3 regions of the Herminiimonas sp. GW821-FHT09C12 genome follow, and region 1 is predicted to be linked to each of the others. Evidence: riboswitches for the same ligand, from Rfam matches in the RefSeq annotation. Region 1 holds a riboswitch; each other region holds the start of a gene.
The links. A riboswitch is a leader RNA that binds a small molecule or an ion and turns the genes downstream of it on or off. The one in region 1 is predicted to bind thiamine pyrophosphate.

Region 1 (10,615 bases):
AATTTTACCGATGTGCGTGCTGCTTTCCATCAAGGCATGCGCTTGCGCTGCTTCTTCCAATGGGAAAGTTTGATAGATCACTGGCTTGATCTTGCCAGCTTCAATCAAAGGCCAGACGCGTTCACGCAACTGCTTCGCAATCGCCGCTTTGAATGCAACAGGACGCGGACGCAGAGTTGAACCAGTAATCGTCAAACGACGCAGCAGAATTTGACCCAGACTTACTTCTGCCTTGTTGCCACCCAACAGTGCGATAAAGACCAAGCGTCCATCATCGGCGAGGCAACGAATTTCACGCGGCACATAATCGCCACCAACCATATCGAGAATCACGTCAACACCCTTGCCGCCGGTAGCGGCCTTGACGATCTCAACAAAATCTTCTGTCTTGTAATTGATACCGCGTTCAGCACCCATCACTTCACAGGCGCGGGCTTTGTCATCGCTACCAGCTGTAGCAAATACGCGATGGCCGAGTGCCGTGGCGATCTGGATCGCCGTTACACCGATACCGGATGTGCCGCCCTGCACCAGCAATGTTTCATCGCCGCTCAAACCGACGCGATCAAAGACGTTACTCCATACGGTGAAGAAGGTTTCTGGCAAGGATGCTGCTTCGACTGCATCCAGACCTTTTGGAATCGGCAAGCACTGCTCGATAGGCGCTGTACAGTATTCAGCGTAACCACCACCCTGCGCCAGTGCGCAAATCATGTCGCCGATTTTTAAATCACTACCGGCCAGATCGCCACCGACGATTTCGCCCGCGACTTCCAAGCCTGGCAAATCCGATGCACCCTTAGGGACAGGATAGTTACCAGTGCGTTGCAACACGTCAGGACGGTTGATACCTGCGGCGTGCACCTTGATCAGTACCTCGCCAGCCTTAGGTTCTGGCATCGGGCGCTCACAGAGCTTCAATACATCTGGTGGGCCTGGCTGAGTAATCTCGATTGCGCGCATGGTAAATCCTTTAATGTGATGACGTTGAAGGCAGCAAGGATATTCGATAATCCATTTATCTGCCAATCAACTCAACATTCCGCATAATTCCCGCGCAACACGGTCTTATTCTTCTTACACCACGCGTCCAGCCATCGGTGACGATGGGGATGCGGCGAATTTGCGGGCGATACGACCTGCCAGGTAAGCATTGCGACCTGCATCGATGCCCAGTTTCATTGCATGCGCCATACGGACTGGATCTTGCGCACCAGCAATCGCGGTGTTCATCAAGACGCCGTCGCAACCGAGTTCCATTGCAATCGCAGCATCGGAAGCAGTACCAACACCTGCATCAACAATGACCGGGACTTTGCTTTGTTCGATGATGAGCGACAAATTCCACGGATTGAGGATGCCCATGCCGGAACCGATCAACGATGCTAGAGGCATGATGGCGGCACAGCCGATGTCTTCCAACATACGAGCTTGAATCGGATCATCGCTGCAGTAGACCATGACGTCAAAGCCATCTTTGACCAGGGTCTCAGCGGCTTTCAGGGTTTCCGGCATATTCGGGAACAGGGTCTTTTCATCACCCAGCACTTCGAGTTTGCACAGCTTGTGGCCGCCGAGGATTTCACGACCAAGTTGCAGCGTATAAACCGCATCGGCAGCGTTGTAACAACCAGCCGAGTTAGGCAGCAAGGTGTATTCAGAAGGTGGCAAGACATCGAGCAAGCTCGGTGCATTCGGATCTTGACCGATATTCACGCGACGAATCGCGACGGTAACGATTTGTGCACCGCTGGCTTCGCTGGCCGCACGTGTTTGTTCGAGGTCTTTGTATTTACCGCTGCCAACCAACAGGCGGGAGCGATAAGTGGTGCCAGCGATCGTCAATTGGTCGTCGAAGAAGATTGGGGTAGTCATGGATAGTCCTGTTTCTTTGATATGCAAAATTAATACGCAACAAACATACGAGGCAGCTCGTGGCTGCCTCGTATTTACTTCAGTGATCAACCACCGCCAATCGCACGCACCACATCAACGCGATCAGCTGCTTGTAACTGCCGCTGCTGCCACTGACTACGCGGCACGATTTCGCGATTGATGGCAACGGCAACTGCTTTGCCTGATAGTGACAAATCAGCCATCAACTCTTCAACGTTCTTACACGTTGCGAGTTGATGGCTAGCGCCATTGAGCTCTATTTCAATATTGATCATTACTGTTTTTGATAAATTTCAGAGCCGCTTTTCACGAACTCAATCGACTTCACTTCCATACCTTTTTTCAAAGCCTGAATTTCAGTGATGCCTTGTTGTGCGGCATATTCGCGTACTTCCTGCGTGATTTTCATCGAGCAGAAATGCGGACCACACATCGAGCAGAAGTGCGCGACTTTGGCGGAGTCTTTAGGCAAAGTTTCATCATGAAATTCACGTGCCTTATCCGGATCAAGACCGATGTTGAATTGATCGTCCCAACGGAATTCGAAACGCGCTTTCGACAAAGCGTTGTCGCGTATCTGCGCACCGATATGACCTTTCGCCAAGTCGGCAGCATGTGCGGCAATCTTGTACGTGATGATGCCGTCCTTGACGTCGACCTTGTTCGGTAAGCCTAGATGTTCTTTCGGCGTAACGTAACAAAGCATGGCTGTACCGTACCAGCCGATTTGCGCAGCGCCGATGCCAGACGTGATGTGGTCGTAGCCAGGTGCGATGTCGGTCGTCAATGGTCCGAGCGTGTAGAACGGTGCTTCGTGGCACTGCTCCAGTTGCAGATCCATGTTTTCCTTGATCAGATGCATAGGCACGTGGCCCGGGCCTTCGATCATCACTTGCACGTCGTGCTTCCATGCGATCTGCGTCAGTTCACCCAGCGTTTTCAATTCGCCGAGTTGCGCTTCATCGTTGGCATCGTAGATCGAACCTGGACGCAAACCATCGCCTAAGCTGAACGACACGTCATAGGCTTTCATGATTTCGCAAATGTCTTCGAAGTGCTCATACAGGAAAGATTCCTTGTGATGCGCGAGACACCACTTCGCCATGATGGAACCACCGCGTGACACGATACCCGTCATGCGCTTGGCAGTCATAGGAACGTAGCGCAGCAACACACCAGCGTGGATCGTAAAGTAATCGACGCCCTGCTCTGCCTGCTCGATCAATGTGTCACGGAAAATTTCCCATGTGAGGTCTTCCGCCTTGCCGTTAACTTTTTCCAGCGCCTGATAGATAGGCACGGTACCGATAGGCACAGGTGAATTGCGGATGATCCATTCGCGTGTTTCATGGATATGTTTGCCGGTCGACAGATCCATCACGTTGTCGCCGCCCCAGCGTATCGCCCACGTCATTTTTTCCACTTCTTCGCCGATCGAAGAAGTGACTGCCGAGTTACCGATATTCGCGTTGATTTTGACCAGGAAGTTACGGCCGATAATCATCGGTTCGATTTCCGGATGATTGATATTGGCAGGAATGATGGCACGACCGCGCGCGATTTCGCTGCGCACAAATTCAGCTGTGATCTCTTGCGGAATAGCTGCACCGAATGACTGCCCCGGGTGTTGACGCCCCATCAGCTCGGCTAGTTTTTCGCCTTTTGGTCCGGAGTGTTTTAACTCTTCCAGATAAGCACGGCGATTCATGTTTTCACGGATCGCAACGAATTCCATTTCTGGCGTAATGATGCCTAGTCTCGCGTAATGCATCTGCGACACGTTCTTGCCTGCGAGTGCGCGACGTGGTTTGCGATGCAGATTGAAACGCAGTTCAGCCAGCTTGGGATCGTTCAAACGCTCGATGCCGTATTCTGATGTTGGGCCTGCTAGTTCTTCGGTGTCACTGCGTTCCAGTATCCACGGCAGACGTGGTGTGTCGAGGCCGGAACGGATATCGATTTTTGCTTCCGGATCGGTGTACGGGCCGGAAGTATCGTAGACATAGATCGCCGGATTTTTTTCGAATCCAAACGATGCGGCAGTATCGGATTGCGTGATCTTGCGCATGGGCACGCGAATATCCGGACGTGAACCTTGAATATAAACTTTGGTGGAATTTGGTAATGGTTGGATCGCTGCTTCATCTACCGTGGCGGTAGCGGACAGAAATTTCGGATTGGCATTCATTTTGGCTCCTTGGCTAACTACATTGGCTTGGAGCCAGCTCAGGAGGTTTCGAGAACATGTACCGTATCAGCTTGGACATCGATAAATACAATTCGGATGCCGGATGCAATACACGTTCTCGGTAGCTTCCCTTCGCTGGCATTATCCAGATCAGGTTCAAGGGTTTTTCTCACCCGGCAAATGCGGAACGCATCTACCTAGGACCCCTAGCTTTTTACTTCTACAACAGGTGAATCAAACTACGATTCGTAGTCTATGCCATAAAACGACTATGTCAATTGACCCACGTCAGACTTTTACATCTGACATGAATGGGTTACTGCAACGCAATACTCCATTCATGTCAGTTCTGGAAAATGGCAAGACTGCCATCTCCCAGAAACTGTAATACAACTAATGCGCTGTATTACTTAACCGTTGCGATGTGCAACAGATTGGTCGTACCGGATTCACCGAATGGCAAGCCAGCCGAGATAGCGATGTAATCACCCTTCTTGGCAAAACCTTCATGCACGGCCGCCGCCACTGCTTCGCTGACCATGTCATCAACAGAATGCACATCCTTGCCACCAACGATCGAGTGGATACCCCAAACCCATGCCAGACGACGTGCGGTCTTCAGTTCTGGAGTGATGCTCAGGATCGACGTAGTCGGACGTACACGCGCAGCGCTCATGCTGGTGCTACCGGATTTGGTGTATGTCACAGTAGCGACAGCTTTGATCGCAGCCGTGGTGTCACGCAAGGCGTTGCAGATTGCATCTTCCGCCGTTGGACGTGGTGTCACTTGCTGTGCATCGAGCAGCGTGCGGTAGACCGGATCGCTTTCCACTTCTCTGATGATGCTGTCCATCATTTGAACAGCACGAACAGGGTTCTTGCCGCTGGCCGATTCCGCGGACAACATCACGGCATCTGCGCCTTCGTAAATGGCGTTGGCAACGTCCGATGCTTCTGCACGGGTTGGCATAGGCGATTCGGTCATCGATTCCAACATGTGTGTTGCAACGATAGTTGGACGACCGTATTTACGCGATACACGGATGATTTCTTTCTGAGCGCGCGGCACTTGCGAGATCGGCAATTCAACACCCAGATCACCACGAGCAACCATGACGGAGTCAGAAGCTTTACAGATCGCATCGATGTCGAGCATTGCTGCTGGTTTTTCGATCTTCGATTGAATCAGGGCGCGGTCACCGATGATCTTGCGTGCGTCTTCGATATCAGAAACTTGTTGCACGAACGACAGAGCTACCCAGTCCACGCCCAACGACAATGCAAATTCCAGATCAACCAGATCTTTCGGTGTCATTGCAGGGATCGGCAGAATTGCGTCTGGCACGTTGACGCCTTTGCGGTTTGAAATCTTGCCGCCCGTAGTCACACGTGTGACGATGCGGTCACCCGAGTTGCTTTCGATCGAAACACGAATTTTGCCGTCATCGAACAACAGGTTTTGACCAGCTTTGACAACCGCGAACAGCTCAGGATGTGGCAGGTAAACGCGTGTTGCATCACCTGGAGTCTGATCGCGGTCGAGCACGAATTCCGAACCTTCAGTCAACATAGCGGAATCGCCATTGAAGGTGCCAAGACGAATCTTCGGACCTTGCAGATCGCAGAGGATGGCAACTGGACGGCCGTATTTGGTTTCCAGGCTACGCACGATTTCGTGACGTGCGCGGTGATCTTCGTGCGAACCATGGCTGAAGTTGAAGCGGAACATGTCCACGCCAGCTTCAAACAATGCGCTGATGGTTTCCACATCACCACTTGCTGGGCCCAGGGTAGCAACGATTTTTGCTTTGCGATTACGTCTCATGACAGATCTTCTTCTTAAATGAAAAATGAAAAATGGGTACCGCTATGCCTGCAATACAAACACAGCGGAAAATAAATTACAAAATCAGGATTGCGCGGAAATCGTTAACGTTGGTACGTGTCGGTCCGCTGACAATCAAATCACCAAGTGCGCTGAAAAAACCATAGCCGTCGTTATTCTCGAGCATGGCTTTTGCATTCAAGCCTTGCTCGGTAGCACGCGTCCATGAGTCAGGTTGATAGATCGCGCCGGCATTATCTTCGGAGCCATCAATACCGTCGGTATCGCATGCCAATGCGTGAATACCAGCCGTACCTTGCAGGGACACTGCCAGGCTCAACAAGAATTCTGCATTGCGACCGCCACGACCTTTACCGCGCACGGTAACGGTAGTTTCGCCGCCGGACAGGATGACGCATGGCTTGGCGAAAGGCTGACCATACTTCGCAACCTGTTTTGCCAATGCTGCGTGCACCATACCAACGTCACGCGATTCACCTTCCAGATCGTTGGACAAAATGTAGGGCGTAATACCAAGCTCGCGTGCCTTGGCTGCAGCAGCTTCCAGCGCATGCTGTGCTGTTGCCATGACGTGATGTTCATTGCGCGCAAAACGTGCATCGCCTGGTTTTGGTGTTTCGCCAGCGCCGGATTCCAAATGCTTCAAAATATTTTCTGGAATCTCGATTTTGTATTTTTTCAGAATCGCGAGTGATTCTGCGCAGGTAGTTGGATCAGGCAAAGTTGGACCGCTGGCAATCACACCAGGATCGTCGCCAGGTACGTCGGAGATCAACAGTGTAACGACACGTGCAGGTGCGCATGCCAAGGCCAAACGACCACCTTTGATTGCGGACAAATGCTTGCGCACGCAATTCATTTCAGAAATCGTGGCACCGCTTTTCAGCAATGCTTTATTCAATGCTTGTTTTTGTTCCAGCGAGATGCCTTCACCCGGCAAACTCAACAAGGCGGAGCCGCCGCCTGTGATCAGGCATAACACCAGATCATCTTCAGTCAAACCCTTGACCAGTTCCAGCATGCGGCCAGCTGCTGCACGGCCTGCTTCATCCGGTACCGGATGCGCTGCTTCAACAACTTCGATCTGTTTGCAATCAGCACCGTGACCATAACGCGTCACGATCAAGCCTTCCACTTTGCCTGGCCATGTATCTTCAACAACCTTGGCCATTGCGGCAGCACCTTTGCCGGCACCGATCACCAGCGTACGACCTTTGGCAGATTGCTTGGGCAAATAGGCAGGCATACATTTCTGTGCGCTCACAGCCTCTACTGCAGTGGCATACAGGTCATTCAAAAACTGACGTGGATCAATCGACATGGACGAGATACTTTTAAAAAATTTGAATCAAACCGACATCACACATCAGTGCAATGTCGGCCGCAGTACAAACGTCGTTGACGAATTACGCCTTGGCGATTTCGTGGTTCGACATGATTTCGATCGCGCGGCACAGTGCCGAGTGATCCAGACCGCTCATGCCGTTTGCTGCGCATGAATTCATCAGTTCTTGGGTGTTTGCTGTGTTAGGCAAAGACACGCCCATCGCCTTAGCACCTTGCAATGCCAGGTTCAAATCTTTCTGATGCAGTTCGATACGGAAGCCTGGGTTGAAGGTACGTTTAACCATACGCTCGCCGTGTACTTCCAGGATGCGGGAGTTAGCGAAACCGCCCATCAATGCTTGACGAACTTTTGCAGGATCTGCGCCAGCTTTCGAAGCGAACAACAGAGCTTCAGCAACAGCTTGGATGTTCAATGCAACGATGATTTGGTTAGCAACTTTGGTGGTTTGACCATCGCCGTTACCGCCAACCAAAGTGATGTTTTTGCCCATCAATTCGAACAATGGCTTAACGGTTGCAAATGCTGCTTCCGAACCGCCGATCATGATGGTCAACGATGCAGCTTTAGCACCGACTTCGCCACCAGATACTGGTGCATCCAGGTATTCGCAACCCAGAGCGTTGATTTTTTTCGCGAATTCTTTAGTAGCGATAGGCGAGATCGAGCTCATGTCGACAACGATTTTGCCTTTCGACAAACCAGCTGCAACGCCGTTTTCTGCAAACAGAACTGCGTCCACGTGCGGGGTATCCGGCACCATGGTGATGATGATGTCTGCATTTTTAGCGACTTCAGCACCTGATGCGCAAACAGTTGCGCCACCATCGACTAATTCTTGTGCTGGTGCTTTTTGATCATGCAAAAACAGTTGGTGACCACCCTTTTGCAGGTTCAGCGCCATTGGTGCGCCCATGATACCCAAACCAATAAATCCAACTTTTGCCATGACTGACTCCTGATTATTTAAGTGTATTAACTGCGGTGTATTAACTACATACTCAGTAAAAATACTAAGCGGCCCGATGTCGGACCGCTCAGTATGCTTAGAGACGCTACATTATAAGCCGTGCGCTGCGCGCCAGCCCAATCCTTCTACCGTACCAGCCTTAGGCTTGTACTCACAACCGATCCAACCCTTGTAACCGATTTCATCCAGGAACTTGAACAGGAAGGTGTAGTTGATTTCACCTGTACCTGGCTCAAAACGACCTGGATTATCTGCCAGTTGCAGATGAGGAATAACCGCGAGGTTGTTCTTCATCGTGTTCGCCAATTCACCTTCCATGCGTTGCATGTGATAGATGTCGTATTGGAAGAACAAGTTGTCCGAACCAACTTTGGCAATGATGTCCAGAGTCTGTTTGGTGCCGGTCAAGAAGAAGCCTGGGATATCGAATGTGTTGATCGCTTCGATCAACAACGGGATACCTTCTGCTTTCAATTTGGCAGCTGCATATTTCAAGTTGGCAACCAGAGTTGCTTCTGCTTGTTCATGCGTTACGCCAGCAGGCACAATACCGGACAGGATGTTGACCTGTTTGGTGCCGAGCACTTTGACGTATTCAATTGCTTTGTCCACACCAGCTTTGAATTCTTCTACGCGATCTGGATGGCAAGCGATACCGCGCTCACCACCAGCCCAGTTACCGGCTGGCAGATTGTGCAAAACCATTTCCAGATTGTTCTCTTTCAATTTCGCTGCAACATCAGCCGCAGGGAAATCGTATGGGAACAAGAATTCAACGCCTTTGAAGCCATTCTTTGCAGCTTGTTCAAAGCGGTCCATGAATGGGACCTCGTTGAACAGCATCGTCAGATTAGCAGCAAGTTTCGTCATCTTAAGCACCCTTAACGTCGAGGATTTCTTCGAATTCGTTGATCGCGTTGATTTCTGTACCCATCGCGATGTTGGTTACGCGCTCAAGGATGATTTCAACAACGACTGGCACTTTGAATTCTTTGATCCACTCTTGTGCTTTACGCAGCGCAGGTTGGATATCGTCTGGGTTGTAGACGCGAATTGCTTTGCAGCCGAGGCCTTCAGTAACTTTAACGTGATCAACACCGTACGAAGCGTTTTCGGTCGAGTTGATGTTGTCGAACGCCAGCGATACGCAGTAGTCCATCGTGAACATACGTTGTGCTTGACGGATCAGGCCCAGGTACGAGTTGTTCACCAGAACGTGAATGTATGGCAGGTTGAATTGCGCACCAGCTGCCAGTTCCTCGATCAGGAATTGGAAGTCGTAATCGCCTGTGATAGCAACGATTTCGCTGGTTGGATCAGCAGCCCGAACACCCAGAGCAGCTGGGATAGTCCAGCCCAATGGACCTGCTTGACCGCAGTTGATCCAGTTACGTTCTTTGTACACGTGCAGGAATTGACCCGCAGCGATTTGCGACAAACCGATGTTCGAAACATAGCGCGCTGTTTTGCCGAACACTGTGTTCATTTCTTGGTAAACACGTTGTGGTTTGATAGGCGTTACGTCGAAATCCGTTTTACGCAACATGGTGCGTTTGCGTTCTTGGCACTCAGCCAACCATGCATCACGGTTTTTCAGTTTGCCAGCAGCTTTCAATTCTTTCGCTACTTCGATCATCAATTTCAGTGCTGCACCAGCGTCGGAAGTAATACCGAGGTCTGGGCCAAACACGCGACCGATTTGTGTCGGCTCGATGTCGATGTGTACGAATTTACGATCTTTGGTGAAAACGTCGATCGAACCGGTGAAACGGTTAGCCCAACGGTTACCGATACCGAATGCGAAGTCCGAAGCCAGCATCGTCGCGTTACCGTAACGGTGCGAAGTTTGCAGACCAACCATACCGACCATCAGAGGATGATCATCAGGTACTGTGCCCCAGCCCATCAGGGTTGGAACGACAGGAACGTTAACCAGCTCAGCGAATTCGAGCATCAACGGTGTTGCGTTTGCATTGATCACGCCGCCGCCGGAAATCAGCAATGGACGCTCTGCAGCGTTCAACATGGTGATTGCAGCTTCGATTTGTTTACGGGTCGCTGCTGGCTTGTAGACTGGCAATGGCTCGTACAGATCTGGATCGAATTCGATTTCAGCAACTTGCACGTCGAACGGCAAATCGATCAGCACTGGACCTGGACGGCCCGAACGCATGATGTGGAAAGCTTGTTGGAACACTTGTGGAACCAGTGCTGGTTCGCGAACCATCACCGACCATTTTGTTACTGGCTTCGAGATCGTTTCGATATCAACAGCTTGGAAGTCTTCTTTGTGCAAACGTGCACGTGGCGCTTGACCAGTGATACACAAAATTGGAATCGAATCAGCGATTGCCGAGTACAAACCGGTGA
Region 2 (10,615 bases), on a different contig from region 1:
GCGTCTTCCTGCTGGCACTCGCGATCATCGACGACATTGTCGCGGTCCTGATCATCGCGGTCTTTTATTCCGGCGGACTGGATTACAGCGGATTCATCATTGCCACAGCCGGCATCATCATGGTGCTGGGTATGCAAAGAATAGGTATAGCCTCCGCTTACGCCTACGTGATACCTGGTGCAGTTCTCTGGTTCGGTTTTTTAAAAACCGGCGCGCATCCGACTCTGGCTGGCGTGGTACTCGGTCTGATGACGCCGGTCTTCGCCACTCGCTCACTGATACATCCGTTGGAGATAGCCAGCAAGGCAGTAAAGGATTTGTGGAGCAGCGTGGAAAACAGCAAACCGGATCCACATGATTTGGTACAACCTTTGAAGCAATTGCGACAAGCACAACGTGATTTGCTACCGCCGGTCAGCCGCGTACAAATGACATTGCATCCTTATGTTGCCTTCGGCATCATGCCCATCTTCGCCCTCGCGAACGCAGGCGTTTCCTTAAACGGAATCGATCTCTCGGCAAACGGCTCGATGGTCGTGATGATAGGTGTGTTGGTAGCACTGGTCGCCGGCAAGCCACTCGGCATCATTGGTGCCAGCCTGTTGGTGGTACGCATGGGCTGGTGCGCGCTGCCGCCAGGTGTGACCTGGAGTGGCGTCTGTCTGGTCGGCATGCTGGCAGGCATAGGCTTCACCATGTCTATATTTATCGCGACGCTCGCCTTTACTGATCCTAATCTGTTGGGTGCCGCGAAACTGGGCATCCTGCTTGCCTCCTTGAGCGCTGCTGTACTTGGATTGGCATGGGGCTTCATACAGGCCAAGCGAAAAACCGCTTGATGTGACCTGAACGCAAGAGCACTTTATACTGCAGACGATGGCAGCTCGATAAGCACCATCGTTTGCATCTAACCTGAAAACCGGAAAGACAACATCCTCATGACGAAGTCCGCAGACATACTCGCTGCCGCACAGCAGCGTGGCAAAGATAATGCACTCCCTTACGCTGGCGCACTGACACCGCAAGAAGCCTATGCACTTTTGCAAAGCGACCCAAGCATTAAACTGGTCGATGTACGTACCAATGCAGAACGCGACTGGATAGGTCGTGTCGATATCGCACCTGAACAGCACGTCGCTGTGCAATGGAATCTGTATCCGGGCGGTACGCCGAATCCTGATTTCCTGCCGCAATTGGAACAGGTCGCAGACAAAGATACCGTCCTGCTCTTTCTCTGCCGCGGTGCCGTACGCTCACGCCACGCAGCCAAGCTCGCTACCGAAAACGGCTATGCAAAATCTTTCGATATCCTCGAAGGTTTTGAAGGCGATAAAGATGCCGATGGTCATCGTAAAAATGTCAATGGCTGGTGCAAGGCTGGCTTGCCCTGGATAGGTGCTTAAGCCACTTCGGATTTAGCTTCACTCAGCCACAAGATACGCTTGCGCACCAGATTGATATGGCTGCGCAAGCGATATAACTCATCTGCGAACGAAAGCGGAATCGTGATCTGATTCACCTTCTCTTCTATCTCTTTCAAACGTTGCAACTGCGCCGGATAAATGGTCGCACGCTGTTCCGGCGGCACATCTTCTATCACTTGTTCGACGGTACGTAATTGCCCATACCAACGATACACGCGCGAGCGCACCTTCCATACATAGAGTGGTGGCACTATCCGCGACAACGGCAAGATCAATGCGCCTAGTGCCACGATCACTACCCACATCCGCTCAAAGAAATTCGCCAGCCAGAACGACATATAGCGCTGCAAAAATGGCGGGCCGTTGCGATAGAATTTTTCTGCCTCAGGTACGACTGGAATTTCCGTATAACTCGCATTAGGGAACTCGCCCTGCTTGCGGAACCAGCCAGCGCCACCATGTATAGTCGCTGCCGCTTGCACGAATAGATCAATCAAGGCTGGATGCAAATCTTCACGCGCTACCAAGGTCGCCGTCGGTGCGATCAAATGATAATTTTTCGGCGGCAAATCCTTGCCCAGATCGACGATCCCGCGCGGCAAGATGACATGCGATAAATAAGGGAAGCGGCGCGAATAAGCTTCTGCCTGTGTGAAATCGAAGAGCTTGATACCCGGCGTCTGCAACAACATCTGTATCAGCAAGGCATCCGGTGCCGAACTAAAAACGAGCGCATCGATGCGCCCTGCCAGCAACTCAACAGTAGCTGGCGTATTTTCCAACTGCTTGATCTTTACATCGCTCGGCTCCAAACCGTTGACCGATAGAATAGTCTTGAACAACTTCGGCACACCAGTTCCTTCCGGCCCAACATTGACGCGCAAGCCCTTCAATTGCGTCAACTGTGTGATGTGCTTGCTCTCGCGATAAAACAACCAGATCGGCTCCGTGAACAAGCTACCCAGCGAGACCAGTCCGGCTTCCTTGGCCGCTTCCTGATCTATCGAACCGCTTTGCACAAATGCAATGTCGACACCCGAATCTGGATCCATCAAGCGCTGCAGATTTTCCTGCGAACCCAGCGATGGTGCCAGCGTCACCTTGATACCGAATTTGCCCAGGGCCGCCGCATACTTTTTACCGAATTCTTCGTACGCACTATTTTCCTGTCCGGTCGCCAGCGTTACATGTGTTGGCGGCGTAGGATCGACCAAGCGGTAAGCGACATAACAGAGCGCAATTACCAGGACCGTCATCGGCCCGGCCGTGACGATCAAGTCGCGCAAGGAAAATTGAGTGAATTTGAAAATTTTCGGCATGTCGTTCCTATTACAAACAATTGGCTACACGATGCCAAGAATGCACGAATGAAGCAAGCACAGCATTCTGTCTTGCCTATCAGCAGTTATATGGAATGGGAGTAAGGAAATCATCCCATCCCATCGCTACGCGGCAGCGATGGGATGCGAGACATTCAATCAGGCAAGCTTGACTGCGTGTTCACGTGTTTCGTGGAAAGTAACTGCAGGCCAACGCTCTTGCGTCAATCGCAAATTGACGCCGGAACTGGCCAGATACGCCAGATTGCCAGCAGCGTCGTGAGCCAGATTATGGCCAGCAGACGATTTTTCAAAGTCAGCCAACATCTTCTTGTCATCGCAGGTAATCCAGCGTGCGCTGCTGATGCTGGTGCCTTCGAATACGGCATCAACGCCATACTCATTCATCAAGCGGCTCGCGACCACTTCAAATTGCAGTACACCGACGCCACCCAGAATCAGATCGCTGCTGTTGACCGGTTTGAATACTTGAATCGCGCCCTCTTCGCCCAACTGCTGCAAACCCTTGTGCAATTGCTTGATCTTCAGCGGATTACGAATGCGTACCGAACGGAAGAAGTCCGGTGCGAAGTAAGGAATGCCAGTGAACTGCAGCAATTCGCCTTCGGAAAAACTGTCACCGATCTGCATATTGCCATGATTCGGCAGGCCGATAATATCGCCGGCGTAAGCTTCTTCTACTTGCTCGCGGCTCGATGCCATGAAGGTCACAACGCTGGATACCTTGATCTCTCGATTCAGACGCAAATGCTTGATCTTCATGCCGCGTTCGAAGCGACCGGAACATACGCGCAAGAAGGCAATACGATCGCGATGAGCTGGATCCATATTCGCTTGAATCTTGAAAACGAAACCAGAGAACGGCAATTCAGTCGGCTTGACGGCACGCACGGTTGCATCGCGCTCACGCGGCGGCTGCGCCCAATCGAGCAAGGCGTTCAGAATTTCACGTACACCGAAGTTGTTGATCGCGGAACCGAAGAATACAGGCGTACGCGTACCGTTGAGGAAGGCGTCCAACTCAAATGGATGCGAAGCGCCATGCACCAGTTCGACTTCCATCTTCAATTGTTCGATCTCTTGCGGGAACATTTCTGCCAGACGCGGATTGTCGATACCTTTGACAACTTCAAACGTCTGATCCGCCTTCTCGCTACCTGGTGCGAACAACATGATTTCATCGCGCAGCAAGTGATACACGCCGCGGAAATTTTTACCCATACCAATCGGCCAGGTAACCGGCGCGCATTCGATCTTGAGTACCGATTCCAGCTCATCCAGCAATTCCAGCGGATCGCGCGTTTCGCGATCCAGCTTGTTCATGAATGTGATGATAGGTGTGTTGCGCATACGGCAGACATTAAGCAACTTGATCGTCTGCGTCTCTACACCCTTGGCGGCATCAATCACCATCAAGGCAGAATCGACCGCCGTCAATACGCGATAAGTATCTTCCGAGAAATCCTGGTGACCTGGCGTATCGAGCAGGTTGACAACGTGATCGCGGTATTCGAACTGCATGACCGAGCTGGCGACAGAAATGCCGCGCTGCTTTTCGATTTCCATCCAGTCAGATGTCGCATGGCGTCCGCTCTTGCGACCCTTGACGGTACCGGCGAGCTGAATCGCACCGGAGAACAGCAGCAGTTTTTCAGTCAGCGTGGTTTTACCCGCATCCGGATGCGAGATGATGCCGAAGGTGCGACGGCGCGCAACTTCGCTGTTAATCAATTCAGAAGAAACTGTACGCGATTCAAACGCTTCTACTTCAGCGGAATCGGAGCTTGGTAATTCGGGCGCGGCGGACATGGAGTAGCCCTTGGAAAAAGGCCTAAAGTCTACCGACTCTTGGCCTTGAAGTCTAATGCGTCTATGACTGACGGGGATTTTAAGGAACGACGGGATGCTTCAAAGGCAGAATACTTAACGTTTTACTAATCCTGCGGCCTCTAGACGTGCCCATACAGCGGCCTTCTCATCATCATCGTAAATGATCCAATTGATCACTTCATCGAAGGTTCTGCCGCAACCTTTGCAGACTTCATCGCCATGCGAAGTCGAGCAATAGCCTGCACAAGGAGAATCGGGCCGCAATGAACTACGCGGCAGGTCGGAAGGATTGTCTGCGTTACTCATACTGAAAATATTCGGTGTATCTTTATATTGCCGACGCCTGAAGCGTCATGCGCATATTGCTATTGATGCGTCCAGAATCAGTTCGACTGAACGATGTAATCAGTCAACAACACTTCCTGAACGCTGCGTGTCTTGAGGGTTGCATTCGCCACATCGCGCAACATTTCTTGCACGTATGCAGCACCTTCCGGCGTTCTCACGCGTTGCGAATCGACATTGGCCAGCGCTGCCTGCAAGGCAACATCCAAGGCCGCCTTGTTGCGCTGTACCCATGCGGCATCTTCCTTATGCGTTTGCAGCGCAACGGTCGCCTTGATCGACAGTTGCGAAGAACGCACCACCATCGGACCAAAATTGGAATACGCAATAGGGCTTAACTGCTGTGCACTAGGCTTGAAATAAAACCATGCGATCGCAATCCCGATGGCGACAACCGCTCCTATGGCCAGCGTACCGCCAAGTATCGTGATCAACAGATTGCCGGATTGCTTGGTTTTGACCATAAGAAGATTTCGGGAAGAAAAATGACTGGCTGCTAGTTTAACTGATGTCTCATCCCGAAATCGTGTTCTTGCCTCAGCAATTCACAATCATGACGATTTAACAATGCAAGCAGTTATACAGGCCGACTTGGCGTGATCGTATTACCACCGCGCTCCAGCCTGTCTTCCAACTCACCTATATACGCGGCCAATGTATTACCGGATTGCTCGACTGCTGCAACGACACCGGTCTCGAGCTTTTCCAATCGCTCTATGAGTGCAGTCTGCTCATCAGCATCCTGCTTCACAACCGTTTGTGTTTTTTCGTCTATGAAACGATGCAACTCGCTAAAACGAGAGGCTTCCAGTTCACGGCTGTTTTGCAATTCCTTCGCATGACGCCGCGCTTCCAGCATGACGGAGGATTGCAGGTAAAGGATACAGACCAGGAAGTAAAACGTGAGCAAGGCTGTCAATCCCAGCATGACCAAGCCCAGCGGCGCCTGTACGGTTGTCACACCAAGCCAGAGTTCGGTTGGTGTATTGAACGTATTCCAATTTAACGCGGCAAGCGCGCCTATGGCTCCAAGGATGATAACGAAAAACAAAGTACGAATCTGCATAGTGGTCTCGCTCCTTTCTTTGTTGGCACATCGAAAAAATAAGCAAACAACCTGACTAACTACTTGCATCGAACAAATACGTACTACTTACATGTGGCACTCATAGCAGTATCACATCATGTCGGCCCATCTCAGTCTTGGCTCCATGTATTGATATAAATTAAATAAACTGTTGCGTATTTATACTTAGAGCTACAAGAAACCTATTATCCGACACATTTGTTAATGTAACATTCAGACTACATTTAGTTACCCAATAAAAACAATTCTATACGGAGCGCCGCTTATGAAACTCGCATCTCTTTTGGCAATGACAGTATTGGCGGCGGGCATCAATTCCGCAGCGGCACAAGATCTGGTCCTGGCCATAAACGAAGGTGTGACCTACCAGGACGGCGGCCCAGCCAGTGAGCGTTACAAGCCACTTCTGCAATTGCTGTCAAAAGAGCTGAAACAGAATGTGAAACTGCAAACCGTCGACAAATACGCAGTATTTGAAAAAGGCCTGGCCGAAGGTAAATACGACTTGGCATTCATACATCCTGCCCATGTCGGCCTGCTAGCAGTGAAAAAGAACGGTTATGAAGGTCTGGTCACCGCCAAAGGTTTTACTGATTACCGCGCCCGCGTGATGGTTGCACAAGCATCGCCATTGAAATCCATGCAGGATTTGCGTGGCAAGAAAATCGGCGTACCGTCGGTAGAATCCATCACCACAGTGATGTTCACCGCCAATCTGCACGAATTACGCTTCCCTAATCCGGAAAAAACATACACACCGACTCGCTATCAGGACGCCGTACCGTTCATGATTGAAAACGGCTTTGTCGATGCCGGCGTTACTGGTTCGGCCGGTGTTGCAAAAGCATGGGTTGCCAAAGGCGGCCGCATACTGGGCGAAACGAAACCGATTCCAATAAAGCAATTCCTGGCCTCGAAAAAACTGAGTGACGCAGAACGCGAAAAAGTCAAAAACCTGTTGCTGAATTTATCGGAAAACGAAGCAGGTAAAAATGCATTGTCCAAAATTGGCATGACCGGCTTTGTGCCATGGAATGCAGCTGCCATGGATGAAGCAACTGCACGTCTGGGTCTGTAATTAAAAAAGGCCTTCACGATCAGATGATCGTGAAGGCCTTTTTGCTATCGGTCAGTTTTTAAATACCCACTTAACTTCTGCACAAACTGACGCGCTGCTCCAGCAAATCCAGCCACCGCTCTCCGCATTTCTCGTTACTGATACACAGCGCATAATCCGTCACCGTGCGCGCCGCACGTTCCAGCAACTGGATATCCGCTTCGTGTTGACGCGCGACATGCGGATCTTCCAAAAACAAAACACGACGACACTGCTGCCTATCCAGTATCAATTCTGCGATCTGCGCATCACCACCCATCGGGCCGCTCAGATAAGGTTGGACCCAATTGCGGCCGGCTTCTTCGCCTTTGATTTTCTGTGCGAGCTTGTTCAGCAAACTCCCCGTCGTGCCAGTCGCACAGCGGAATCCAAATTGATCCAATAGCGCAAAATGACGCTCTGCAATGTCCAGCATGCGATCTTTCATCGCATCGTGGGCAATCATCGCAATGCCTTCATTCTTCAAATCGAACGTAGCATCCAGCTCGTGATTTGGCGCTGCGCCAATCGCGATCGATTCCAGCTCCAGCCATTCACGTGCACCAGCCAGCGTCGATAAAAACGGTTTGCCATGAATCACGCATTGCCGCTTCAAAGCGACTGCTTCCGGGAATGTCGACGAAGGATCGACCGGATCCATCAAGTAAATGACAGCATCCAATCGACGCTCTGGATCACTATCCACCACGCGCGAAACCAGCTTCATCAAACCGCCATGCCGACCGTAAGGGAAACGTTCGATACGCGGATAATCTTTCAACAAACCGAGATGATCCATGGCATCCAGCGTGCGCCCGACCACGATCAATTCAGGTTGCAAATGCTCTTCAATCGCAACGCGGCTACCATTGAGTAAGAGGGCCAGTGCGGAGTCGCGGGCGTCTTGGTGAGTACGGCTAGTGGCTAATCCGATGCGGAAATTACGGCGAGAAGCGGGCATATTAAACAGTCAAGGAGGCTAAGCGCTGCAACATTGCAGTGCGTCAACTTAAGTATATCGCCTGTCGATGAATAACTTGTGACATTCCTGATCTGTGATAGCATACTGTTCATACATACAGTATTTATGTGTTTTCGTCGGGCCGCTCCCCCTCCCTGTTTTATCGTGCGGCCCGACACTTTCTTCTGCAATTTCTGCATTCAACTACCCGCTACGCCTTCTGCCTAGCCGCTTTCCCGCTACATACAACTTGCCTATCCGCCGTTTTTGGCTCAAAGTAGCGCCCAGTTTGACCTTCTTGGCTCGGGGTCCTGCGCATTTGATGCGTGGGTGAGAGATACCCGTTGAACCTGATTGAGATAATTCTCGCGCAGGAAAGCACACAATCCATCGCCGTACACCGGCATCGAATCCGCTTACCTGCCATCTATTTTGAAAGACGATGATGGCTTTACCAAACGCACCTACGGCAGCAAGCAATGCCGCCTTCACACCTATTCCTGCGGCTGACAGAGTTTTTTCCTTCCGCGATCACGCTGCACTGTGGTTCAGTCTCGGCGTCGGCTTGCTCGTTATGCAGATCGGTGCATTTCTCGGCACCGCTCTCGGTACGCAGACAGCATTGTTCGCCATTATCGTCGGCTCGCTGCTCGGTGCAGCTCTGCTCGGCCTGGTTGCCTACATAGGATTTGAACGCGGCCTGTCCAGTCCGGTATTGATGTGCCAAACCCTGGGTACATCGTTCGCCAAACTGCCGGTGATTTTGAACGTCGTTCAATTGATAGGCTGGAGCGCGTTTGAACTAGTCGTCATGCGCGATGGTACGACTGCCTTGATCAAGGACATCACAGGTATAGACGCAATCTGGTTGCCGTATGTCACGGCGCTGTTCTGGGGTCTGCTGCTAGTTGGCCTTGCAACCGGTTCGATGATAGGTTTGGTGCGCTGGTTTGTCGGTCGCTTCGGTTTGCCTTTGGTTATTCTTTCGCTGATCTGGCTGACCTATCAATTTGTCTTGAAAGCGCAAGTACAAGGTCTGGATGCAATCTGGAACAGATCCGGTGACGGTTCTATGAGTACGCTGGCCGGAATCGATCTGGTGATGGCGATGCCGGTGTCGTGGCTGCCCTTGGTCGCTGATTTTGCCCGTTATGGCAAAGCTGGCGCCAGCACCTTCCGCGGTACATGGCTGGGCTTTGCTGTGGCAAATATCTGGTGTCACGCCTTAGGCGTCTTGATCGTCAGCACATCCAATCCTGGTGCCGATCTGATGACCACTTTATTGCTGGCACAAGGTGGCTTGATTGCGCTTGGTCTGATTCTGATTGATGAGATGGATAATGCTTACGGCGATGTGTATTCCGGTTCAGTCTCGCTCAACTTCCTGAATGGAAAATTCACGATACGTTTCTGGGGCATTACACTCGCCTTGGTTGCCACCGGCTGTGCACTCTTCCTGCCTATGCACGGATTGGAACCTTTCCTGCTCTTGCTCAGCTCGGTCTTCGTGCCTTTGTTCGGCGTCGTCATTTCGCAATTGGCAGCGAAGGGACAAGCGACAGATAAAGGTGTGAATGTCGTACCTGTTGCCATCTGGCTGATCGGCATTGCTGCCTTCCACATCTGCCCACTTCTATGGCCGGTAGTCGGTTCCGCTTTGCCAAGTTTGACTATCACGCTGCTGCTGGGAAGTATTTACCGGATGTCACGTCGCCCGGCATTGCAATCTGCTTGATCCGTGGATGATGGATATTCTCCATCATCCATCTTATTACTTCGCTTCGACTTGCGGCCTGCTCCAGCCACCACCCAATGCTTTGAATACATCAGTGGTGCCGGTCAGACGCAACAACCTCAGTTGTGCCAATGTATCGTCTGCCGTGAACAAAGTACGCTGCGCATCCAGCAGCGTATTCAAATCGTCCGCACCTTCGCGATAACGCAACTCGGATAATTTCAATGCGCGCTCTGCTTCTTTCTTGATTTCGATTTGCGCCTGTTCCTGTGCAAAATTACGACCCGCATTGCTGAGCGCATCATCGACTTCTTTCAACGATGCATAAACCGTGCGACGATAATTTTCAATCAATTGACGACGTACCGATTCGCTGGTTTCCACTTGCAGGCGCAAGCGATTGCCATCGAATAAAGTTTGCACGATGGAAGCGGTAAGGCCCACGCTATACGCCGGATTACCAAGCGCGAGCAAAGCAGCACTGGAATTACCAGCAGCACCTGTTAATGAAATAGTCGGCAACAATGCAGCACGCGCCGCTGCGACATTGGCATCAGCCGCATACAGTTGCGCTTCCACACTCGCTATATCTGGCCGACGTGTAATCAATGTCGATGGCAAACCCGGACTGACCTCCGGCACATTGAGCGTAGTCAAATTTTGTTCAGCGACCTGCAAGGCTTGCGGCTGACGTCCAAGCAAAATTGCCAAGGCACTTACGGTTTGCCGTTCCTGTACTTGCAAAGGCAACAGGGTATTACGTTGCGTGAGTACGGTGCCGCGTTGGCGGCTCATAT
Region 3 (10,615 bases), 370 kb from region 1:
GCGCTTGTCATGGTTGTATTGAATATCCGCCAATCTCCATGGGCGTGGTTATTCTCCATCACATCAGCCGCCTTGTATGTCGTTGTGTTTTACGACAGCAAATTGTATGGCGATATGTCGCTGCAATTTTTCTTTATCGCCGTCTCGCTGTGGGGTTGGTATCAATGGTTGTTCGGCGGCGTCTCGCATCATGGCGTGCTGGTGTCGCGCCTTACGTCAAAAGGGTGGCTATATTCAGGACTCGCATGGCTGTTCGGCTTTGTTGCTATCGCTTCCTTCCTGCGTCTGTTCACCGATACCGACGTGCCGCATATCGATGCCTTCCTGACTTCGGGTAGTTTGGTTGGTCAGCTCTTGCTATCACGTAAAAAACTGGAAAATTGGCTCGTCTGGATAGGCATCGATCTGATTTACATCGGCTTGTACATACACAAGAATTTGTATCTCACTGCCTTGCTGTTTTCCCTTTTTGTGATCCTGGCTGCCGTTGGATTGCGCATCTGGAAAAAATCTCTCGCAGACCAATCTGCCGAAGTCATTAATTGATGAGCACAACGCCATTACGTGTTGCGCTACTCGGCGCAGAATCAACCGGCAAGTCAACCTTGGCTGCAGCATTAGCTGCGCATTACCGTACCACTTGGGTACCGGAATATCTGCGTGAGTTTGTAGAAGAAAAACAGCGTACGCCGCAGGAGTCAGAACAACTCATGATTGCCAATACGCAGCTTGCAAGGGAAAACGATGCAGCACGAAACGCGAATTCATTTTTGTTTTGCGATACCACGCCGCTGATGACTAGCGTTTACAGTCAGTTCTATTTTGGCAGCATAGACACGGCGTTGGAAAACTTGGTCCGCGCGCATCGATACAGCTTCACTGTCGTCACTGAGCCAAGCACTCCCTGGATCGCTGATGGTCTGCAACGCGAATCTGATGATGTACGGCAAGCAGTTCACACACTGTTGCTGGCTACACTCGCTACAGAAACCATCCCTTTTCTCTTGGTATCAGGGGAAGTAGAACAACGTGTACAGCAAGTGGTGAAGTATTTATCTGAAAAAAAGTAGACACGTAATAAAAACGCCACCGCTAGATTTCCGATCCTAGTGGTGGCGTATTCATCAGTGCTGCGATGAAAACTCTGCGATTAAAGATCCATCTGCGCTGACAGTCTAAAGACACGCGGCGCGCCAGGAATCAGATACCCGCCAAAGGCATTCGATGCGTCGCCCCAGTAGAATTTATTGAAGACGTTATCAACACCGAAGCGGAAGGTTGTCTTCACACCGGAGACCTTGGTCGCATAACGCGCACCCAGATTCAACACGCTGTAACCAGGGATAGCGGTGCGAATATCACGATTCGGCACAAACTCCTTGCTGCTCGAATAGATCCAGGTTCCGTTGAGTTTCAACGCAGGCATTTGCGGCAATGCGTAATCCATGTACAGAGCCGATTTGAGCTTGGGCACATTACCGACGCGTTTGCCTTCTATCTGTGCATCACCGGTATTTTCCGCGATAGCTTGCAAGGCCGTCATGCTGGCACCGATCATCAGATTGCGCGTGACACGACCTTGTGCGGATAACTCAACACCACGATGAATCGCATCGCCAGCTACCACATAGGTATTGCTGGAATCGATGTATTCATTGGTGCGCTTGATCTGGAATAAAGCGGCCGCAACACTGACATTGCTGGTGATATCTGTCTTGACACCTACCTCATATTGTCGGCTGCGCGACGGATCCAAGACCGTGCCTTGATTGGTCGCGCCGTCAGGAACTTCACCGCCCGGGTCCAAACCTTCCGAGTAAGAACCATAGATAGACCAGTTCTCTTGTGGACTAAACACCAAGGCTACATTCGGCAAGGCAAATCCTTCGTCGGTATGACGCAGCAATGTGCCACCAGCATTGAACTGATCGCGCTTCAATTGCGTGTAACGCACACCGGCATGCAGCTTGAGTTTATCCGTCAGACTCAGGATGTCCTGCATGAAGACCGAACGCTCGTTATCCTTGCGACGCAGGCTGACGGGATTCGTCGGCCCCAAGGTGTAGTTGTAATACACCGGGTTATAGATATTGCCGGTACCGACGAAATCGAACAAATAATCGGCAAAGCTATCGCGACGATTCAATGTCGATACACCCGTCGTCAATTCATGTTTGACTGTGCCGGTGCTGAATTTACCTTGCAACAAAGCCTGCGTAGTATTCACTGTGCGCTTGTCATTATCGCGCCGCAAATCGTATAAGCCGTAATCACCATTCGCACAATAATTGGAGAACGATAAAGTTGCCGGACAACCGACAGACAAGGCAACCGCATCATCTCTACGCAAGGCAAACGCGTTGGCCTGCAAAGTAGTACGCCAGTTATCGTTCAATTCATATTCAAACTTCACGCCCAGATTATTGGTGTCATCGGTAACTGGACGGCTCCACGGCTGATCGTTCAGCATGGTCTTGCCGCTGACGCCGGTAGGAATGCGCAAGTCAGAGCCGAGCAACTGAAAGCCAGGCACCGTCAATTGCGATTTATGTTGATAGTCGACATCGACTTGCAACAAGGCACGTGGACTGATGCGCCAATCAAAGGCACCGGACACGAAGCGCCTATCGCCATTGGAACCACGCACGTAAGAACGTATATCTTCCACTGCCGCATTGATGCGATAACCAAAGCGCTGATCTTCAAAACGCCCGCCCAGATCAACCGCTGCATAGCGCGTGCCACGCTCACTCACCTCAACCGTCGCTGTGCGCAAAGGTGCATTGGTAGGACGCTTGGTCACGTAATTCAGGACGCCGCCCGACGATGCAATACCTGACTGCAAACCGGCCAAACCCTTGAGAATTTCAAAGCTTTCCTTGTTCTCCATCGGAATCGACGATTGCGCGAGGATGACCAAACCATCTTTGCGATAACTGGATCCCTGATCGAGTACAAAACCACGTATCGCGAACCAGTCGGACAGACCAACCGCGTTATAGGAATTTTGTACGCTCGCATCGTATTTCACCGCGTCGGTGGCTGTGCGTATGCTGCGATCCTGCATCTGTTCACGCGTGATGACACTGATGGATGCCGGCGTCTCGCGCAAGGGCGCTTCCGAGAATCCACCTATGCTCGCATTGCGCGCAATCCCGTCCTTGCTTGTATCGGAAGTCACAACAACTTCAGGCAAAACGTTTTCGGAAGATTCAGCCATGGCAGCAGGCGCAAATGCACAAGCTTGCGCAACAGCCAAGGCAATCAGGGAACGACGGGAGTGTGATGCAGACATGTTTTGTTCAATCAATCGCGTTAAAAAACGAATGCGTGCGAAGGAATGGACAAAGAAATTGCGTGGACTTTGCGCTTCCCTACGCTGGCATTATCCAGGTCAGGTACGGAGGGTTTTTTCTCACCCGAAGACGTTTAGCTCTTCAGGACCCCTAGCGTGGCCGCATACTAACACGAAAGAATAAGCGTGCGAAATGGCATTTTTGTTGTATTTTGCAGCGAATTTCGCCGATCTTAACCAGGATCAATTGGCAAGATGGCTAGTCTTCGGAGGCGTGGAAGTAGGCGGCGTGACTATCAAAGATGTGCAGAACGAATGCCTGGCACGACGAATTGATTTCTATTTTTTACTCTTCTCGCTTTTTTCCGACTCGTGACTATTTTGATGATCGAAATGCGCGTTGGCTGAATCCGGTGATTTTTGTATATGCGTAATACCGGATGAAACCGAGATGGGATCGCTGGCGGGAAAAGTCATTTCAATCGCGATATCGAGCAATGTTTCTTTTGCTACTTCTCCTTCAGATGCCACCGTCTCAGTCGGCATCTCCGCTACCGGATCGCTGGCAGGAAAGGTTTGCTCCAGCGCATCATCCAATTGGCGTTCTTCACGCGAATGTGATGCAGGTGCTGCTGCATGCTTCGTAACTGTCTTGGATTTTGTTGAAGAATCATGATGTGCCATTTGGAACTCCTTGCTATATGAAGAGTGTTCAGGGCATGCAAGGCTTGACGCTGATCAAGCCATTCCATCTGGTACTTGTCACAGACATCTCATGCCTATGCGCTTATCTATAGGACACTGCCATCCGCATCCGGTTCAACTACTGCGTGGATAACGTACGTCCATGATCTGCAATTTCTCTGTGCCGGCTGGACTTTCCAGCAATACGGTGTCGCCTTCGTGTGCACCGAGCAATGTTTGTGCAAGTGGTGCAAGCCAGCTTATCTTGCCATGCGCCGGGTCCAGCTCATCCAGACCAACAATGGTGACGGTGTGTTGCTCGCCAATTTCGTTTTTATAGGTGACGCTTGCGCCAAAGAAGACTTGATCGCCATCGACATGCACGCTTGGATCAACAATTTCTGCAGACTCCAAACGCGTTTGTAGATAGTGGATACGCTGGTTTATTTCACGCAGCGTGCGCTCGGGATCAAACTCCAGAGATGTTTGATTTGTACCGTCTTGCTCGTTTTGCAAAACATTGGTGCGTGTGACCTCCACCAATTCCAATAACTCATTTTGCAAACCCTGATATCCCTCTGGCGTGATGTAATTCTTCACGTCTAGCGGCATCTCCGGTTGCAACGATAGCGTATCGTCGTCGCCCGTTTCTTTGACAAAAGCCTTGTTCATGGTCGCACTCCTGCACTGCTTATGCATGAACGGCTACCTTAACGCATCCCTGCAGAAGCTACTGTGCGCTACTGCACGCAGATCTCAATCGGAAATTTTGCCGCATGAGGTGCCCATCAAGCCTTGAAGTGCAAGTGCCCTCTGCATCAACACAAGCCGAGGAATTGCTCCATGCGTTGCAGTTCCTCGTCCAATGCACTGCGGAATGCCGCACCTTTTGGCGCTGCGCCGGCCACATAGCCGAATGCTGCCTCCAGTCGGCCTTCGCGCGTCGACACATTGGCCCAGCCGATTACTTGGCCATACCAGAGCATCGGCAGCGCGTAGTAGCCGAACTGGCGCCGGGCCGGTGGTGTGTAGGCCTCGAATTTGTACGTCCAGTCCCAAAACAGCGTAAAACGGTGCCGGTCCCAGACCACGGGATCGAAAGGAGTGAGCAGCCGCAGTCTGTCATCGATGGCGTAACGGCGCGAGCGGGGGGTTTCGTCGGCAGGCCAGTACCAGGTGGTCCCGTCGATGCGGCAACTGGCCAGCTGCTCGCGCGCCAGCCGCAGCGCGACCTGGGTCTGCGCCGTCAGATGTGGTGCGCCGTAGCCGAGCAACCTCACCAGATAGGTCAGGCTGGCGGCTGGCAGCGGTGCGTACTTGCTCACCACCAGGTCAATCAAAGCAGCTGCGCGCCGGGCGCTTGCAGCGGGACTGTCGTCTGCAGCCGGATGCATAGCCGCCTCGTAAACGCGCGTGCCGCTATCGCGCCGCTGCACCCGCAACAGGCCGCGGTAGTGCAGACCGTCTAGCAGGTGCGTGCTGGCGTTGCTCGAACCACCCCAATAGTTCTTTACACGCCCGTGCGCGAAGTGCTGATCAACCTCGCGCGGATGAACCACGCCACGTTCACGCACGAAGGCCAGCACGTCTGCGGCCTTGCGCTGTGTCTCGGTATCCCAGACTTTCTTGGCCTGACGCGGATGCATCAACGCCAAGTGCTGGCTGGGCAGGAAGCCGTAGTTGACCAGGCAATCTTCGTCGATCGCCAGACGCGCGTAACGACGTTCCAGATCGCCGGCACGATAGTCTTTGACACGGTGGCGCAGCGTCAAGTCCTGCGCCCGAGCCGGGGCACGAATCGGATCAGCTTGCACAAAACCCAGACGCTGGATCGCTGCCGGCAGTGTGGTCGGCGTAAACAGGGTGCGCGCGACCGCGTAGCGGCGCAGGTCTTCGAGACTCGAGTCAGTTGGCATGTGGGAATTAAAGCACAGAGCAGAACGTCATCACTGTCATCACCGAGATGAGGTCACTGATGTACAGCAGACATCCGCCAGCCTAATGTGCGGATATGGCCGCGTGTACATCAACATAAAGATTAAACGTCAGACCACAGCTTGCCGCCAGTTGCCCAGTTTTCACGCTTCACGTCTTCGATGATGATATCGACGGATTCAGCGCTGGAGCCGAGTGTGGCGACAGTTGCTTCAGTGACGGCTTTAACGAAAGCACGTTTTTGTTCGACGGTACGACCTTCAAATAATTGGACGTTGATAGTTGGCATGAGTTTTCCTTTTTTAGTTGATAAGAATAATGAATAAATCAGTCGCGATAGGACGGCGACAAGGTATCGAGCTTGCGCAGCAAAGATGGCCATTCGAGGATGCCTTCGGGTGAGCCGTCGCCGAGCAATTCCTTGTACGTTTTTGCACACACTTCTGGCGGTGGAATATTCAGCGGACCGCCGCCAGATTGCGCTTTCAATTGGAACGAACACGCCTTATCCAGCGTATCCATCAATACATAGGCTTCCGCTATCGTGCGGCCGCTGATCAGCGTGCCGTGATTGCGCAACAGCATTGCCGGATAATCACCGAGGCGCTCAATCAATCGCGTCTGCTCGACTGGCGACAAGGCCAAACCTTCATAGTCGTGATAACCCATCTGCTGATAGAAACGCATCGCGTGTTGCGACAAAGGCAGCAAGCCACCTTGTTGCATACCGACGGCGACACCATTTTCATTATGTAAATGCATGACGCACATCGCATCCGCGCGCGCTGCATGCACGGCACCGTGGATTGCGAAACCGGTCACGTTCACGCGATAAGTCTGATCGCCGATGATATTGCCCTGCAAATCAATCTTCACCAGATTCGATGCAGTAATTTCATCAAAACGGAAGCCGAAAGGGTTGATCAGAAAACGACCATCTTCGCCCGGCACGGTGGCGGAGATATGCGTGTAAATCAGGTCATCCCAATTCTTTAACGCGCATAAACGATAACAGGCGGCGAGATCGATACGAACCTGCCATTCGGCGGCACTGATACCGGTCGGTGGAGTCTGGATTGTTGGGGTAGTCATATCACCTTGCTAATAATCTGTAGCGAAAGACGCCTTGAGCGTCACGAAGGATGAAATTATAAAGTCATAGTCGGACAGATGCCGATTCCTCTTGAAATCCACCGTTTACTATCCATTTTTATACCGGAAACAGGACTGTCATACCCTAGTCGCAGTAAAACTGCATAATAGGTGGTTCGTTAGCGAAGGAACGTTGCTGCAACGCTTGTCGATAGCGAAAACAAATCGAATTTGTAAAATAAATCAATTATACAAATGATTGATGGTCCTCTACTATTCGTACTCACACCATTTTTTAACCCCGTATAGGAATAACGACATGTCTCTTATTAATACTCAAGTCCAGCCGTTCAAGAACCAAGCTTTCCATAATGGCAAGTTCATTGAAGTTACCGAGCAATCCCTGAAGGGCAAATGGTCCGTTCTGATTTTCATGCCAGCAGCTTTCACATTTAACTGCCCAACAGAAGTTGAAGATGCAGCTGATAGCTACGCAGAATTCCAAAAACTGGGCGCAGAAGTTTACATCGTGACTACCGATACCCACTTCTCGCACAAAGTTTGGCACGAAACTTCGCCAGCAGTTGGCAAAGCAAAATTCCCACTGGTTGGCGATCCAACCCACGCATTGACCAACGCATTCGGCGTACACATTCCTGAAGCTGGTTTGGCACTGCGCGGTACTTTCGTCATCAATCCAGAAGGCGTCATCAAGACTCTGGAAGTGCATGACAATGCAATCGCTCGTGACGTTTCGGAAACACTGCGTAAACTGAAAGCAGCTAAATACGTTGCAGAGCACCCAAATGAAGTTTGCCCAGCTAAATGGAAAGAAGGCGAAAAAACCATCGCTCCATCGCTGGATCTGGTCGGCAAAATCTAAGTTGTAATTTGAAGTAGTTGCAATATTGTCCGGGCCGTGTGGCCCGGACATGCAGGACTTAATTTAAATCGTAAAGAAAGTAGGGACCATCATGTTGGATGCAAATCTCAAAACCCAATTAGCCGCTTATTTGGAAAAGATCGTGCAACCGATCGAGATCGTCGCGTCACTCGATGGCAGCGATAAATCTCGTGAATTGCAGGAACTGCTGCAAGAAATCGTAGTGTTGAGCGACAAGATCACTCTGGTCGAACGCACCGATGACGACGAACGCAAACCTTCTTTTGTCATCAAGCGCCCAGACGCTCACGCAGGCATACAATTCGCCGCGATTCCGATGGGGCACGAATTCACTTCACTGGTACTGGCCCTGCTGCAAACCGGCGGCCATCCATTGAAACTCGAAGAATCAGTCATTGAACAGATCCGTAATCTGGACGGCGACTATCACTTCGAAACCTATATGTCTTTGTCTTGCCATAACTGCCCGGAAGTCGTGCAGGCATTTAACGTGATGGCGCTGATCAACCCGCGCATCCGTGCCGTCACGATCGATGGTGGTTTGTTCCAGGACGAAGTCAAGGAACGCGAAATCATGGCCGTGCCAACGACTTTCCTGAACGGGCAACCGTTCGAATCCGGTCGCGTCAGCATCGAACAGATCCTGGCCAAACTCGACACCGGCGGTAACAAGCGCAAGCAAGAAGAACTCAGCGCCAAAGCACCGTACGATGTCTTGATCGTCGGCGGCGGACCTGCAGGTGCTGCAGCTGCGATTTATGCAGCACGCAAAGGTATCCGTACCGGCGTAGTAGCTGAACGTTTCGGCGGTCAAGTGCTGGATACTTTATCGATCGAAAACTTCGTATCGGTACAGGAAACCGACGGCCCGAAATTTGCCGTCGCGCTGGAACAGCACGTACGCAGCTACGAAGTCGACATCATGAATGTGCAGCAAGCTTCCCAGCTGGTGCCAGGCAAATTGATCGAAATCAAACTGAAAGATGGCGGCTCGCTGAAAAGCAAATCCGTGATCCTGGCAACTGGTGCACGTTGGAAAACCATCAACGTGCCGGGCGAAAACGAATACCGTAATAAAGGTGTTGCGTATTGCCCGCACTGTGACGGTCCACTGTTCAAAGGTAAACGCGTAGCGGTGATCGGCGGCGGTAACTCCGGCGTGGAAGCAGCGATCGACCTGGCGGGTATCGTCGGTCATGTGACCTTGATCGAATTCGGTGCAGAACTGCGTGCCGATGCAGTCTTGCAACGCAAATTGCATAGCCTGGCCAATGTCACTGTGATCACGTCGGCACAAACGACAGAAATCACCGGCGACGGCAAACGCGTCAACGGCTTGGTTTACAAGGATCGCAAGTCCGAAGAAATCAAAACAGTCGAACTGGAAGGCGTCTTCATCCAGATCGGTCTGGTGCCTAACACCGAATGGCTGAAAGGCACAGTTGCCTTGTCACGTCATGGCGAAATCGAAGTTGATTCGCATGGCCGTACCTCGGTACCAGGCGTGTTCGCTGCCGGTGACGTGACCACGGTACCGTTCAAGCAAATCGTGATCGCAGTTGGCGAAGGTGCTAAAGCATCGCTCTCCGCTTTCGATTATCTGATCCGCAGTTCGGATACGGATGAAGTTGAAGCACCAGCGAACAGCGAAGCTGTTACAGCCTAAGTTAAGTAGTCGCTCCATAAAAAAGCCGCAGCAATGCGGCTTTTTCTTTTGGCAATAGAAGCTGACGATATCCGCCTCACCATATATCTATGGCGGAAATTTATTGCCATATCGCATTATCCCGCCACAAGCAAACCACCAATCCCGCACCAAAAAGACATCAACGCACCTGAATGGTGAGCGTAGAAACACCTAGTGCCACCGTCCGTAGCTGCCCTGTTTTTCCATCCATTTGCACGAAAATCAGAGGGAAAACAACACAAATATTTGCCTTAAATCTTGTATACAAGTACTGTCCATCAGATAGGCATACAACTTGCTGAGGTATGGTCATGACTTCCGAGAACCCACTCAAATCATCGATCCAGATCGCTGCACGTATTACAGAATCGATACTGGCCAAACAACTCGCGCCCGGCACAAGGTTGGGCGAGCAGCAATTGGCCGATCTGTTCGGCGTGTCGCGCACCTTGATACGCGAAGCCTTGATGCGCCTGGCAACACGCGGCATCGTGATGGTCAGCGCACGCCGCGGCTGGTTTGTCATCGAGCCAACCGCCAGCGAAGCACGCGAAGCATTTGAAGCGCGTCGTGTGATTGAACTTGGCCTCTTGCGCCATGCACGCCCACTTTCCAAAACTGCCATCAACCAATTGCACGACCACATCGCACGCGAACAGGCTGCGATTGCCGGCAACGATGTCGGTGCGCGTAGTTATCTATTAGGCGATTTCCACGTCTGCCTGTGCGAATGCCTGGGCAACAATCTATTGTCCGACACACTGCGCGATCTGACTGCACGCACCACCTTGACCGCAATGTTGCGTCAATCACCATCACAGGCAGTAGATTCTTGCGAAGACCATGTGCATATCGTAGCTGCGCTCGAAAGCGGTGATATCGATGAAGCCGAGCGCCTGATGCTGGACCATCTGCAAATTGTGGAAAGCACGCTGTACGACGTTGCTCCCAGCGATCCATTGAATGCATTGCGTACTGCGCTGACGCCAGTTGCTGCAGCAAAAGCATCGAAGTCAGC

Region 2: it holds a riboswitch for thiamine pyrophosphate, as region 1 does, so the genes downstream of both, AC07N2_RS10585 (purine-cytosine permease family protein) here and thiC (phosphomethylpyrimidine synthase ThiC) in region 1, are expected to answer to the same signal.
Region 3: it holds a riboswitch for thiamine pyrophosphate, as region 1 does, so the genes downstream of both, AC07N2_RS03680 (TonB-dependent siderophore receptor) here and thiC (phosphomethylpyrimidine synthase ThiC) in region 1, are expected to answer to the same signal.

Annotation. Positions count from the first base shown of each region.
Region 1 is NZ_JBWKPC010000001.1:406,192-416,806, forward strand. Features, by position in the region: gene AC07N2_RS01895 (NAD(P)H-quinone oxidoreductase) at 1-963, opposite strand, end outside; gene AC07N2_RS01900 (thiazole synthase) at 1,078-1,875, opposite strand; gene thiS (sulfur carrier protein ThiS) at 1,962-2,171, opposite strand; gene thiC (phosphomethylpyrimidine synthase ThiC) at 2,171-4,084, opposite strand; TPP riboswitch at 4,195-4,302, opposite strand; gene pyk (pyruvate kinase) at 4,491-5,909, opposite strand; gene AC07N2_RS01920 (glycerate kinase type-2 family protein) at 5,986-7,251, opposite strand; gene glxR (2-hydroxy-3-oxopropionate reductase) at 7,337-8,224, opposite strand; gene hyi (hydroxypyruvate isomerase) at 8,336-9,115, opposite strand; gene gcl (glyoxylate carboligase) at 9,117-10,615, opposite strand, start outside.
Region 2 is NZ_JBWKPC010000002.1:139,261-149,875, reverse strand. Features, by position in the region: gene nhaA (Na+/H+ antiporter NhaA) at 1-839, shown strand, start outside; gene AC07N2_RS10625 (rhodanese-like domain-containing protein) at 939-1,403, shown strand; gene AC07N2_RS10620 (TAXI family TRAP transporter solute-binding subunit) at 1,400-2,743, opposite strand; gene AC07N2_RS10615 (peptide chain release factor 3) at 2,903-4,573, opposite strand; gene AC07N2_RS10610 (DUF1289 domain-containing protein) at 4,688-4,900, opposite strand; gene AC07N2_RS10605 (flagellar basal body-associated FliL family protein) at 4,978-5,403, opposite strand; gene AC07N2_RS10600 (LapA family protein) at 5,517-6,005, opposite strand; gene AC07N2_RS10595 (phosphate/phosphite/phosphonate ABC transporter substrate-binding protein) at 6,292-7,104, shown strand; gene AC07N2_RS10590 (methylglyoxal synthase) at 7,175-8,083, opposite strand; TPP riboswitch at 8,378-8,477, shown strand; gene AC07N2_RS10585 (purine-cytosine permease family protein) at 8,529-9,818, shown strand; gene AC07N2_RS10580 (efflux transporter outer membrane subunit) at 9,855-10,615, opposite strand, start outside.
Region 3 is NZ_JBWKPC010000001.1:774,142-784,756, forward strand. Features, by position in the region: gene pnuC (nicotinamide riboside transporter PnuC) at 1-546, shown strand, start outside; gene AC07N2_RS03675 (AAA family ATPase) at 546-1,070, shown strand; gene AC07N2_RS03680 (TonB-dependent siderophore receptor) at 1,151-3,295, opposite strand; TPP riboswitch at 3,355-3,458, opposite strand; gene AC07N2_RS03685 (hypothetical protein) at 3,635-3,979, opposite strand; gene AC07N2_RS03690 (GreA/GreB family elongation factor) at 4,115-4,651, opposite strand; gene AC07N2_RS03695 (DNA glycosylase AlkZ-like family protein) at 4,798-5,895, opposite strand; gene AC07N2_RS03700 (4-oxalocrotonate tautomerase) at 6,018-6,203, opposite strand; gene AC07N2_RS03705 (class II aldolase/adducin family protein) at 6,242-7,006, opposite strand; gene ahpC (alkyl hydroperoxide reductase subunit C) at 7,326-7,889, shown strand; gene ahpF (alkyl hydroperoxide reductase subunit F) at 7,981-9,576, shown strand; gene AC07N2_RS03720 (GntR family transcriptional regulator) at 9,909-10,615, shown strand, end outside.